Regions from separate parts of the Pseudoduganella sp. GW821-FHT11H04 genome, predicted to be linked through region 3. Evidence: predicted binding sites of a transcription regulator. Region 3 holds the regulator's gene; each other region holds the start of a gene.

Region 1 (4,060 bases), on a different contig from region 3:
CGGCGGCCCATCTGGGAACGGTGAGGTGAGGGAAGTCGCGCTCTTCGCCGAAGTCGCGCACAGCTTCGATGCGTGAGCGGACGGGTTCGAGCAGGCTGAAATTCGCCCAGGACCACATCCAGGTATTACTGCTTGTCGAGAGCGTGCCGACGAATTCGATGTCGGCTACGAGGTCGGGAAGTTGGTCGCTGCCGGAGAAAACCAGCTCCGCAGAGTCCTGATAATAATTCCAGTGTGGATAGTCGTTGATCTTCAGGCGCTCGGACATGGCGTCTTGCATTGCTTGCAGCGCGCTGCATTGGACGTGCAGGTAATTATTCCATTCGGCCAGAGCCTCGTCGTCGAGGCGTTTGATGCTATGCGCGATGCCGTCTTCGTAGCAGCCGCCGCAAATCATCCGGATCTCAACCTCGTTCTCATTGTTCTCATTCCACTCGCCTTCTCGTTCGAGAAGCTCATTGCAGGCGGAACACCATGCATCGGGCCATGGTTCGTCTTCTTCCGGGTAGCCGCAGTGCCAGCGCTGGATCGGGTTTTCGATCAGGTGCTTGCAGACGCAGGCAAGCCCGCTTTCGCCGTGGGTGGGGCAAGAGGAGGTTTCGGTTGTCATGAAGGCATGGTACATAAAAAAATCCCACCCGCACAAAGCGCGGCCGAGGCCGCGTTCTGGCAGGTGGGATTTTTTGTGAGTCGGCGCTTAGCCGGCCGGCTGATTACATCATGCCGTCCATGCCACCCATGCCGCCCATGCCACCCATACCGCCCATGCCGCCGGCAGCTTTGTCTTCTACGACTTCAGCAACCATGCAGTCGGTGGTCAGCATCAGGCCGGCGATCGACGCTGCGTTTTGCAGGGCCGAGCGGGTTACTTTAGCTGGATCCAGAACGCCCATTTCAACCATGTCGCCGTAGGTGCCGTTGGCAGCGTTGTAGCCGTAGTTGCCGGAACCAGCCAGCACTGCGTTCACAACGACCGATGCTTCTTCGCCGGCGTTGGTGACGATCATGCGCAGCGGCTCTTCCATTGCGCGCAGGACGATCTTGATACCTGCGTCCTGGTCGGCGTTGTCGCCTTTCACGTTCAGGGAAGCGCGAGCGCGCAGCAGGGCTACGCCGCCGCCTGGCACAATGCCTTCTTCCACAGCTGCGCGAGTTGCGTGCAGTGCGTCTTCAACACGTGCTTTCTTTTCTTTCATTTCGACTTCGGTGGCTGCGCCAACCTTGATCACGGCAACGCCGCCGGCCAGCTTGGCCACGCGCTCTTGCAGTTTTTCGCGGTCGTAGTCGGAGGTCGCGCCGTCGATCTGGGTGCGGATCTGCGCCACGCGGCCTTCGATTGCGGAAGCTTCGCCTGCGCCGTCGATGACGATGGTGTTTTCCTTGCCCACTTCGATACGCTTGGCTTGGCCCAGTTCTGCCAGGGTGGCTTTTTCCAGGGTCAGGCCGACTTCTTCAGCCACTACCTGGCCGCCGGTCAGGATGGCGATGTCTTCCAGCATTGCCTTGCGACGGTCGCCGAAGCCAGGGGCTTTCACTGCGCAGGTCTTCAGGATGCCGCGGATGTTGTTGACCACCAGGGTCGCCAGTGCTTCGCCTTCGATGTCTTCTGCGATGATCAGCAGCGGACGGCCGGCTTTAGCAACTTGCTCCAGTACTGGCAGCAGGTCGCGGATGTTGGCGATCTTCTTGTCGCACAGCAGAACGAATGGGTTCTCCAGTACGGCAACTTGCTTCTCTTGGTTGTTGATGAAGTATGGGGACAGGTAGCCGCGGTCGAACTGCATACCTTCCACGATATCCAGCTCGTCGTGCAGGGACTTGCCGTCTTCAACGGTGATGACGCCTTCCTTGCCCACTTTTTCCATCGCTTCAGCGATACGGTCGCCGATCGAGGTTTCCGAGTTGGCGGAGATCGCGCCAACCTGGGCGATTTCCTTGGAGGTGGTGGTTGGCTTGGACATGGTCTTCAGCTGTTCGACGGTGGCAGCAACTGCCTTGTCGATGCCGCGCTTCAGGTCCATTGGGTTCATGCCGGCGGCAACGTATTTCATGCCTTCGCGGACGATTGCCTGGGCCAGCACGGTTGCGGTGGTGGTACCGTCACCGGCGTTGTCGGAGGTCTTGGAAGCGACTTCCTTAACCATCTGCGCGCCCATGTTCATCAGCTTGTCTTTCAGTTCGATCTCTTTAGCGACCGAAACGCCGTCCTTGGTGACGGTTGGGGCGCCGAAGGAGCGCTCCAGCACCACATTGCGGCCTTTAGGGCCCAGGGTGACTTTAACTGCGTTGGCGAGGATGTTCACGCCTTCGACCATCTTGGCACGTGCGGAATCGCCGAAAATGACTTCTTTAGCTGCCATGTTTGATTTCTCCTGAATTCTGTATTTGTCTAAATGACTGGGGCTGTGATTACTTCTGAACCACGGCCATGATGTCTTCTTCGCGCATTACCAGCAGTTCCTGGCCGTCTACTTTGACGGCTTGGCCGGCGTATTTGCCGAACAGAACGCGGTCGCCCACTTTTACTTCCAGAGCACGCACGGTGCCGTTGTCAGCAACTTTGCCGTTGCCAACTGCCAGCACTTCACCCTGGTCTGGTTTTTCAGCAGCTGCATCAGGGATGATCAGGCCGGACGCGGTCTTGGTTTCCTGGTCCAGGCGTTTGACGATGACGCGGTCATGCAAAGGGCGAAGGTTCATACAAAACTCCTTTTACTCGGTTTATTGACAGTTGTTAGCACTCTCGGCTAACGAGTGCCAACAATTATAGGGACGACACTTTCCCTTTTCAAGCGAATTTCTTTGCGCTCGATCAATCGTTAATTCGATATTAAGAATGTTTGATTGATAACTAGGCGCGCGAAGGCAGGGCTGGCAGGGTCAGGCTGAAGCTGACTTCCGCCGTGCTGCAGTCTGCCAGCCGCAGTTCTCCGCCATGGGCGCGGGCGATTTCCCGGGCCAGGGCCAGGCCCAGTCCGACGCCGGAAACGCGGCGGTTATAGGCGTGGTCGGCGCGGTAGAAACGGTCAAATAGCCGCTCTCGTTGCTCAAAGGCAATGCCGGCCGAGGCGTTGGACACTTCAATTTGCCAGGTATTGCCGCTCAGGCGCCCCTTGATCGCAATCCAGCCTTCGGACAGGCCATATTTGACCGCATTGCTGGCCAGGTTTTGCAGTACCTGGCGCAGCAGGTCGGCGTCGCCCTCGGTGTCCATGCGCGGCGGCAGGTCGAGGCGCAGCGGACGGTCGGGCGCCATCATGTCCAGGTCGTCGGCCAGTTCGCGCAGCATCGGCGCCAGGTCCAGCGGCTGCGTCGGGATCTGCAACTGGCCGGCATCGGCGCGCGACAGCATCAGCAGCTTGCGCACGACGTTATCCAGGCGCCGCACTTCATCCAGCATATCGGCCAGGGCCTGTTCCAGTTCCGGATCGTCGCCGGCCCGCTCGAAAGCGCGTTCCAGTTCGCCCTGCAGGATCGAGACCGGAGTGCGTAATTCATGCGCGGCGTCGCCGGAGAAACGCGCCGACTGTTGGAAGCTGCGGTCAAGCCGGTCCAGCATGTCGTTGAAGACCGTGACCAGGCGTTCGAATTCCAGCACCTCTTCATCGGCCGCCACTCGCTGGCGCATATCGCTGGCGCGGATGCGCTCCATCACGCCGGTCAGGTGTTCGATCGGCCGCATGGCTTTACCGGCCAGGTACCAGGCCACGCTTGCAACCAGCAGGCAAAGCAGGGCGACGATTGCGCCAAAGCGCTTGATGGTGACGATCAGCTGCGCTTCCGATAGCGTGGTGTTGACACCCAGCTGCACCAGCACATTGCCTCGCCGGACTTCGCCGATGCGCCATTGCCGTCCGCCGCCATAATAAGTACGCAGTTCGCTGTCGCCCGCTTCCGGCACCAGCAAGGAAGTGGGCCAGTTGGGGCTCTGGTACATCACGCCGCGCTTGTCGTCGACCGCGCGCATGATCGCGAATTTCTCGTTGTCGCCCTCCGGGGCAAAGCCGCTGAAGCTGGCGTTCAAGTGGGCGTCAATGGCTGGCCATAGCGGTACCGGCGA
Region 2 (4,060 bases), on a different contig from region 3:
CGGCACTGATCGAGGTGTTGATGGTTAGCATCAACGGGTTGGCCGAGGTCTCGCCTGGTTTGGTAGGACCAGCGACGGCCGAGCCAACTGCCAGTGCGCAAATTGCGGTCAGTGCAAGCTTCTTGAACATGGGGAACTCCTCAGTGAGTGTGCTCAGCAGTTACAAAGCAATCGACGTGCCAGTAACTGAAACTCATCCATATCAAGGACTTAGCCGGTGTTGCATATGGGAATGTAAAAATTCCCGACATTAAAAATATTGCCAGTTAGTTAAAAAAAGCACCGATCCTTACGGAATCGGTGCTTTCGTTGGGGCATTGCTTTGAATGCTTACATATAAGCAGCCAGCGCGCCCTTCATTTTCTTCAATGCGGCAGCCTCGATCTGGCGGATGCGCTCAGCGGAGACGCCGAATTCTTCAGCCAGCGTATGCAAGGTGGCGCCGGAGCCATCGTCGTTCGCCAGCCAGCGTGCTTCCACGATGCGGCGCGAACGGGCGTCGAGCTTGGACAAGGCGGTTTCCAGGCCTTCAGACTGCAGGCGCACCACCTGTGCCGCTTCCAGTACCTTGGTCGGCTCCATATTGTCCGAGGACAGGTAGGCGATCGGCGAGAACTTATCGTCTTCGTCGTCGGAAGGCGCTTCCAGAGCAATGTCGCGGCCGCTCAGGCGGGTTTCCATCTCGATCACTTCCTCGCGCTTCACGTCCAGCGCCTTGGCCAGCTCGTCGATCTGTTTCGGCGACATGGCGTCCAGGCCCTGCTTGTGGCTGCGCAGGTTGAAGAACAGCTTGCGCTGGGCCTTGGTAGTGGCCACTTTGACCAGGCGCCAGTTCTTCAGGATGTATTCGTGGATTTCAGCCTTGATCCAGTGCATGGCATAGGACACCAGGCGCACGCCCTGGTCCGGATCGAAACGCTTGACCGCCTTCATCAGGCCGATATTGCCTTCCTGGATCAGGTCGCCGTGCGGCAGGCCGTAGCCAAGGTAGCCACGCGCGATCGACACCACCAGGCGCAGGTGCGAGGTGACCAGCACTTCCGCTGCCTTGAGATCGTTCTTTTCCTTCAGGTTCTTGCCCAGCGCCACTTCTTCTTCGTGGGTCAGCATAGGCAGGCGGTTCACAGCCGAGATATAAGCGTCCAGATTGCCCAGGCTCCCGCTGAAGCCAAGGGTCAGCGCGTTGCTGCCGGCAGGTACCAGTGCGTTTGTTGCGGTCATCTTATTCATCCTCGATTGAAGGGAAATACTTTCAGAGTTACCAGCATGCACGATAGAACTTAAATGACTCTTAACCTCTATCATGCTGTTCTGAACATATATTAGCACTCTCCCTTGGTGAGTGCCAATTGCTGAGATTCTATGGGTTTGATAGTAAATTTACTATCAGGATAGGGCGACGGGAAGGCAGGCTCCGTGCGGGTACGCACGGAGCTGGAGGGGTGTCAGTTCAGGCGGGAAAGATGGCGCTGCACAGAAAGCAGGGCGCCGAACAGGCCAAGGCTGGCCGACAGGGCCAGCAGGCCGATGGTGCCCAAGGGAGCCAGCGGCGCCAGTTGGAATTCCGATGCGTACAGCCTTGCAAAGTCGGCAATGGCGTGGTTCAGCGGCTGCAGCGCGAGCGCGACGCCGCCCAGGGCAACACCGCCGGCGCACAGGCCGAGCAGGGCGCCTGTGTAATAGAAGGGCCGGTGGATGAAGCTGTCGGTGGCGCCGATCAGCTTGGACACCAGGATTTCTTCACGCTGGGTCATTACCTGCAGGCGGATGGTGTTGAATACAACGGCAACGACCACCGTCGCCAGGGTGGCGGCCAGCAGCAGCAGGGCCAGGCGCAGCACGCCCAGCAAGGCGGCCAGGCGTTTCACCCAGGCCGAGTCCACCTGTACCGCTTCGACGCCGGGCAGGACGCGCATCTGCTCCGCAATACCATCGATCTGGGCGCCTTCTGCAGCGTTCTGGAAGGCATTCAGCTTGACGACATAGCTGTCGGGCAGCGGATTTTCGCCGAGGGTGGCAACCACGTCGGACAGGCCGCTCTTGGCATTCAGCTCTTCCAGCGCTTTTTCACGCGGCTTGAAGATGATTTTGGCTTGCGGTGCAATGCCGCGCAGTGAGGAGGCCAGGCCAGCCGCCTGTTCGCGCGGGGTTTCGGCCTTGATGAACACGCTCAGTTCAGGCTCGACCGCCATTTGTTCCGACATTGGCCGCACATTGTCGAGCAAAGTCACGCCCATGAAGGGCAGGGCCAGCGCAATTGCGACCACCAGGATATTGAACAGGAAAGAACCCGGCGCGCGGCGCACATGCACCAGGGCAGAACCGAAGGCGAACAGGTGGTGGCGCAGCCAGGTGCTCATGCAGCCTCCTTCATCAGTGCGCCGCGTTCGAGGTGGATCACGCGTGCGGCAGCGTCCAGGATCTGCTCATCGTGGGATGAGATCAGGCAAGTCACGCCCACCGAGTGGAAGGCGTGCAGGGCGTCGATCACCTTGTTGGCGCTGGCGCGGTCCAGGTTGGCGGTCGGCTCGTCGGCCAGGATGATTTGTGGACGGTTGACAATGGCGCGCGCGATCGAAACGCGCTGCTGCTCGCCGCCGGACAGGGCCAGCGGCTGCGCATCGGCTCGGTCCAGCAAGCCCACCTTGTCGAGTGCGGCGCGGGCGCGCTGCTCGGCGGCGGCACGCGGCGAACCGGTGACCAGCAGGGGCATCATCACATTGGACAGCACGCTGCGGTCGTTCAGCAAGCGCTGTTCCTGGAAAATCAGGCCCAGGTTACGGCGCAGGAAGGGTATGCCGGGGCGCTTCAAGGCGCCGATATCCTGGCCATTTACCAGCACTTTGCCGGACGTTGGCCGCTCCATGGCGGCAATCATCTTCAGTAGGGTCGATTTGCCGGCGCCCGAAGGGCCGGCCAGGTAGACCAGCTCGCCCTTGGCGATGGTGAAGGAGATGTCGCGCAGGGCGACACCGTCGGGGGAGTATTGCTTGCTGACGTGCTGGAATTCGATCATGTAGGCCGATTAAGCGAGCAGTGCTTCAACAAATTCAGCCGCGTTGAACGGCTGCAGGTCTTCAATCTTTTCGCCGATGCCAATGAAGTACACCGGGACCGGGCGTACGCGGGCGATGGCGGCCAGGATGCCGCCTTTCGCAGTGCCGTCTAGCTTGGTAATGATCAGGCCGGACAGTTGCAGTGCATCATCGAAAGCTTTTACCTGGGCCAGTGCATTTTGGCCGGTATTGCCATCGATGACCAGCAGGGTTTCATGCGGGGCGTCTTCCATGCCCTTGCCGATCACGCGCTTGACCTTCTTCAGCTCTTCCATCAGGTGCAACTGGGTTGGCAGACGGCCGGCGGTATCGATCATCACCACATTGGTGCCGCGCGCCTTGCCGGACTGCACCGCGTCGAAGGACACGGCTGCCGGATCGCCTGACTCCTGGGAAATCACGGTCACATTGTTGCGTTGACCCCACACCATCAGCTGTTCACGGGCGGCGGCACGGAAAGTGTCGCCTGCAGCCAACAGTACCGACTGGCCATGGGCCTGCATATGTTTAGCCAGCTTGCCGATGGTGGTCGTCTTGCCGGCACCGTTGACGCCGGAAATCATCATCACCAGGGGCTGGTGGCGGCCCAGTTCGAAAGGCTTTTGCAGGGGCTGCAGCAGGTCGATCATGAGCTGCTTGAGCGCGTCCTTGACCTGGGCGGCCTCGAGCAGCTTCTCTTCCTTGACCTTGCGCTTCAGGGCGTCGAGCAGGAACTGGGTGGCGTCGACGCCGGCGTCGGACATTAACAACGCCGCTTCCAGTTCGTCATACAGCTCGTCGTCGATCTTGGCGCCGACGAAGAGGATGGACAGGTTGGATGATGTCTTGGACAAGCCAGCCTTCAGACGGCTCATCCAGCTTTGTTTTAGTTCCGGTTTGGAGGCGGTCTCGACTTCATATGCCAGGGGCGCGGGAAGTTCGGCGCTGGCAGGCGTGGCAGGAGCAGGGGCGGCCGCTGGAGCTGCTGGAGCTACTTCCGGCGCGACCGGTTTCTTCTTGAAAAA
Region 3 (4,060 bases):
AATTAGTTGACGCAGTTCACGACAATGTCGAGAACCCGACCCTGTGGATCTGGTAAGTTGAACTGCGGCATTTTGCCGGTGCCATTGGTCACCGTGCAGTTCTGCGTGATGGTGACGCCGTTTTCGACGCGGGTCGGGTTCGCCAGCACGGTCACGCCGTAAATGCTGCCATTGCCGATCTTGGTCGCGAATTCCCAAGTGCTGGCGCCTTGCGGCACCGCCAGGGTCAGCGAGCCGTTGGTCAGCACCAGGCCGTTACCATTCAGGCCGTTGATCTTGCCACCCAGGACGTAGGGCACGGCGGCGCAGCTGGCCGTGGTTTGCAAATAGGTGTAGTAGTTGATCTTGGAGCTATTGTTGGCCAGGGTGCAGGTGACGCCGTCCGGCAGGGTCTTGATCGTGACGTTGTAGGTGTCGTCGGGCGCCATCAGGGTGGCGAAGTAAACATTGCCGGTGCCGGATACGGTTAAGTCGTCGCCGCCATTGTTTTGCAGCACCAGGCCGCTGCGGTCCAGGCCGAACACCTGGACGCCCAGGGCGATACTGCCGTTGCCTTTGCCACCACACGCTGCCAAGCCGGCGGCGCACAGCAGCGCGGCAGCGGCATTCAGGTACTTACTCTTCATTGCACATTCTCCACGTCGGATTGACCAAATCGGCGCCTATTTTAGTGCATTTGCCACTTCTTTAGCCGATTTGCCCAGCTTTTCCCTTGTAACAGCTTGCAACCGGGCGGAGTACAATGCGGCCATGAAGCCCAAAGCCATCCTGTTTGACCTCGACGATACCCTGTGGCCGATCGCGCCCGTCATCGCCGAGGCGGAATTGACGCTGCACGCCTGGCTCGCGGCGCATGCGCCCAAAGTGGCCTCGGAGTGGTCGATCGATGCGCTGCGCGCCCACCGTGCCGAACTGGCGGCAGCCCAGCCCGAGCTGCTGGTCGACCTTGGGTCGCTGCGGCGTGCCAGCTTGCAGGCGGCGTTTGCGGCGGCGGGCGAGGATGCTGCCCATGTGGAGGGCGCGATGGCGCACTTTTTCGCGGCGCGCAATGCGGTCACGCCGTATGACGATGTGCTGCCGGGCTTGCTCAAGCTGCGCCAGCATGTGCAGCTGGGCACCATTTCCAATGGCAATGCCGACCTTGAAGTCATCGGGCTTGCCCACCATTTCGAGGTATCGCTGGCGGCGGCCCATTTCGGTGCGCTCAAGCCGGATGCCGGGATTTTCCGGGCGGCGTGCGATGCGCTGGGCGTGGCGCCGCAGGATGCGGTCTATGTCGGCGACGACTTGGCGCTCGACGTGGCCGGGGCGCAGGCGGCCGGCATGCGGGCGGTGTGGATGAACCGCCATGGCAAGGCGCTGCCCGCAGGGGCGCCGGTACCGGACGCGGTATGCGCTACGCTTGATGAATTGCTTGCGTGGCTGGAACAACAGTTGGCAGAATAGGCTTATGCAACTCGATCTTCGTGCCCAAACCCTGCTCAAAGCCCTGGTGGAGCGGTATATCGCCGACGGCCAGCCGGTCGGCTCGCGCGCCCTGTCCAAGATTTCCGGACTGGAGCTGTCGCCCGCCACCATCCGCAATATCATGGCCGACCTGGAGGAGCAGGGCTATGTGGCCAGCCCGCATACCTCGGCCGGCCGGGTGCCGACGCCGCGCGGTTACCGTATCTTCGTTGACACCTTGCTCACGGTGCAGCATATCGATGAGAGCGCGGTGCAGGCGCGCTTGCAGGCCGCTTCGCCGCAGCCGCAAAAGCTGATCGCCAATGCGGCGCAGATGCTGTCTTCGCTGACACAGTTCGCGGGGGTGGTGCTGGCGCCGCGCCATGAATCGGTGTTCCAGCAGATTGAGTTTTTGCGCCTGGGCGAGAAACGGGTGCTGCTGGTGATCGTGGCGCCTTCGGGCGATGTGCAAAACCGCATCCTGCTGACCGATGTCGATTACACGCCGGCCCAGCTGCAGCAGTCGGCCAATTTCATCAACCAGCATTATTCCGGGCTGTCCTTTGAGGATGTGCGTGGGCGCTTGCAGCATGAGCTGCGCCAGCTGCGCGACGATATGGGGCGCTTGATGCAGGCGGCGGTGGAAGCGGGCTCGCAGGCGATGGCGGAATCGGCTGACGATATGGTGATCGCGGGCGAGCGCAACCTGCTGTCGGTGACGGATTTGTCGTCGAATATGAGCTCGCTGCGGGCGATGTTTGATTTGTTCGAGCAGAAGACGGGGTTGATGCAGCTGCTGGATGTGTCGTCCAAGGCGTCGGGGGTGCAGATTTTTATCGGCGGCGAGTCGCAGCTTGTGCCGATGGAAGAAATGAGCGTGGTGACCGCGCCTTATGAAGCGAATGGCAAGATCGTGGGGACGCTGGGGGTGATCGGACCGACCCGCATGGCGTATGAGCGGGTGATTCCGATTGTGGATATTACTTCGCGCTTGCTGTCGAATGCTTTAAGCAACCATTAAACCCGGTAAACCTGGGTCAGACCCTTGGGTCTGACCCAGAATTTCCGGGTTTAATGCTTATGCGGGCACTGCGCCTTGGTGCAGGTGCCGTAAATCGCCAGCGCATGCTCGGCGATCTTGAAGCCGCGCTCGGCGGCAATGCTTTGTTGCCGCTTTTCAATTTCTTCGTCAACGAATTCTTCCACGCGGCCGCAATCGAGGCAGACCAGGTGGTCGTGGTGGGAACCTTCGTTGAGCTCGAAAATCGCCTTGCCGCTTTCGAAGTGGTTGCGATTGAGCAGGCCGGCTTGTTCGAACTGGGTCAGCACGCGGTACACCGTGGCGAGGCCGACGTCCATATTCTCCGCCAGCAGCAGCTTGTACACGTCTTCCGCCGTCAAATGGCGCACGGGGCTGCTCTGGAAAATGTCGAGGATCTTCAGGCGCGGCAAGGTAGCCTTCAGGCCGGACGCCTTCAGGTCGGTAGGGCTGTTACTCATGTTTGCTAACGTCAGTTGCGGGAAGTGCTTTATGATATAGCGTTTTAGGCACTTCTGCTCACGGAATTGAGGTATGCATATATGCGTTTGACCCCGCTGTCTTTCTTGCAACGAAGCACCCCGCTGCTGGCTGCAGCCCTCCTGGCCGCCTGCGCCAGCGCGCCGGCGCCGGTGGCTCCGGTGGAGGCTGCGCAGGGCGCGCAGACCACGCAGATCACCCAGGTCCAGAAATTCCTGTGGTTCTTCTCGCCTTATCGTCCTGACATTCAGCAAGGCAATTTCGTCTCCAAGGAGATGCTGGCCCAGCTCAAAGCCGGCATGACGAAGGACCAGGTCAAGTTCCTGCTCGGTACGCCATTGATGGCGGACGCCTTCCATGGCCAGCGCTGGGATTACCCGTTCCGCCTGGCTAAGGGCAGCGGCGAGCTGACCACCAGCACGGTCGTGGTCTACTTCGACAAGGACAACAAAGTGGAGCGCTTTGAAGGCGGGGAGCTGCCAAGCGAGCGTGAATACATCTCCCGCATCGCCGGCCCGCTCAAGGATTTCAAAGAGGCGGAAGAAGCCAAGGCCAGCGTCAAGTCGGGCAAGTCCCCGCTGCCGGGCGGCCAGGAATCGGGCCAGAAGCAGTAATTAAGGAAAAAGTGATGAAGCAATTGAATATCGCCATCGCCGGCGCCAGCGGCCGCATGGGCCATATGCTGATCGAGGCGGTGCAGAAGACGCCAGAGGCGCGCCTGTCGGGCGCGCTGGACCGCGAGGGTGCGCCTTCGCTGGGTAGCGATGCGGCGGCCTTCATGGGCCAGCCAGCCGGCGTGGCCATTTCGGCCGACCTGGCGACGGGCCTGGCCGGCGCCGACGTGCTGATCGACTTCACCCGACCGGAAGGCACCCTGGCCCACCTGGCTTATTGCGCCGAGCATGGCGTGAAGATGGTGATCGGCACCACCGGCTTCGACGAAGCGGGCAAGGCTGCCATCGCGGCTGCGGCTGAAAAGACCGCCATCGTGTTCGCGCCGAATATGAGCGTGGGCGTGAACGTGACCCTGAAGCTGCTGGAATTCGCGGCCAAGCAGTTCGACATCGGCTACGACATCGAGATCATCGAGGCGCA

The links. The regulator HrcA, encoded in region 3, represses chaperone genes, less so after heat shock. The targets are predictions, from matches to a motif close to TTAGCACTCNNNNNNNNNGAGTGCTAA.
Region 1: a site for HrcA is predicted at 2,735-2,761, ahead of groES (co-chaperone GroES). Genes of this name have one in related genera too.
Region 2: a site for HrcA is predicted at 1,323-1,349, ahead of rpoH (RNA polymerase sigma factor RpoH). Genes of this name have one in related genera too.

The regions. Positions count from the first base shown of each region.
Region 1 covers NZ_JBXARE010000004.1:508,584-512,643, forward strand. The annotation lists gene AC1RTP_RS12540 (DUF6882 domain-containing protein) at 1-625, opposite strand, end outside; gene groL (chaperonin GroEL) at 714-2,360, opposite strand; gene groES (co-chaperone GroES) at 2,410-2,700, opposite strand; gene AC1RTP_RS12555 (sensor histidine kinase) at 2,852-4,060, opposite strand, start outside.
Region 2 covers NZ_JBXARE010000014.1:34,603-38,662, forward strand. The annotation lists gene AC1RTP_RS23475 (PEP-CTERM sorting domain-containing protein) at 1-130, opposite strand, end outside; gene rpoH (RNA polymerase sigma factor RpoH) at 331-1,221, opposite strand; gene ftsX (permease-like cell division protein FtsX) at 1,446-2,360, opposite strand; gene AC1RTP_RS23490 (cell division ATP-binding protein FtsE) at 2,357-3,016, opposite strand; gene ftsY (signal recognition particle-docking protein FtsY) at 3,026-4,060, opposite strand, start outside.
Region 3 covers NZ_JBXARE010000006.1:254,469-258,528, reverse strand. The annotation lists gene AC1RTP_RS15990 (hypothetical protein) at 3-626, opposite strand; gene AC1RTP_RS15985 (HAD family hydrolase) at 751-1,446, shown strand; gene hrcA (heat-inducible transcriptional repressor HrcA) at 1,451-2,467, shown strand; gene fur (ferric iron uptake transcriptional regulator) at 2,518-2,946, opposite strand; gene AC1RTP_RS15970 (outer membrane protein assembly factor BamE) at 3,052-3,579, shown strand; gene dapB (4-hydroxy-tetrahydrodipicolinate reductase) at 3,594-4,060, shown strand, end outside.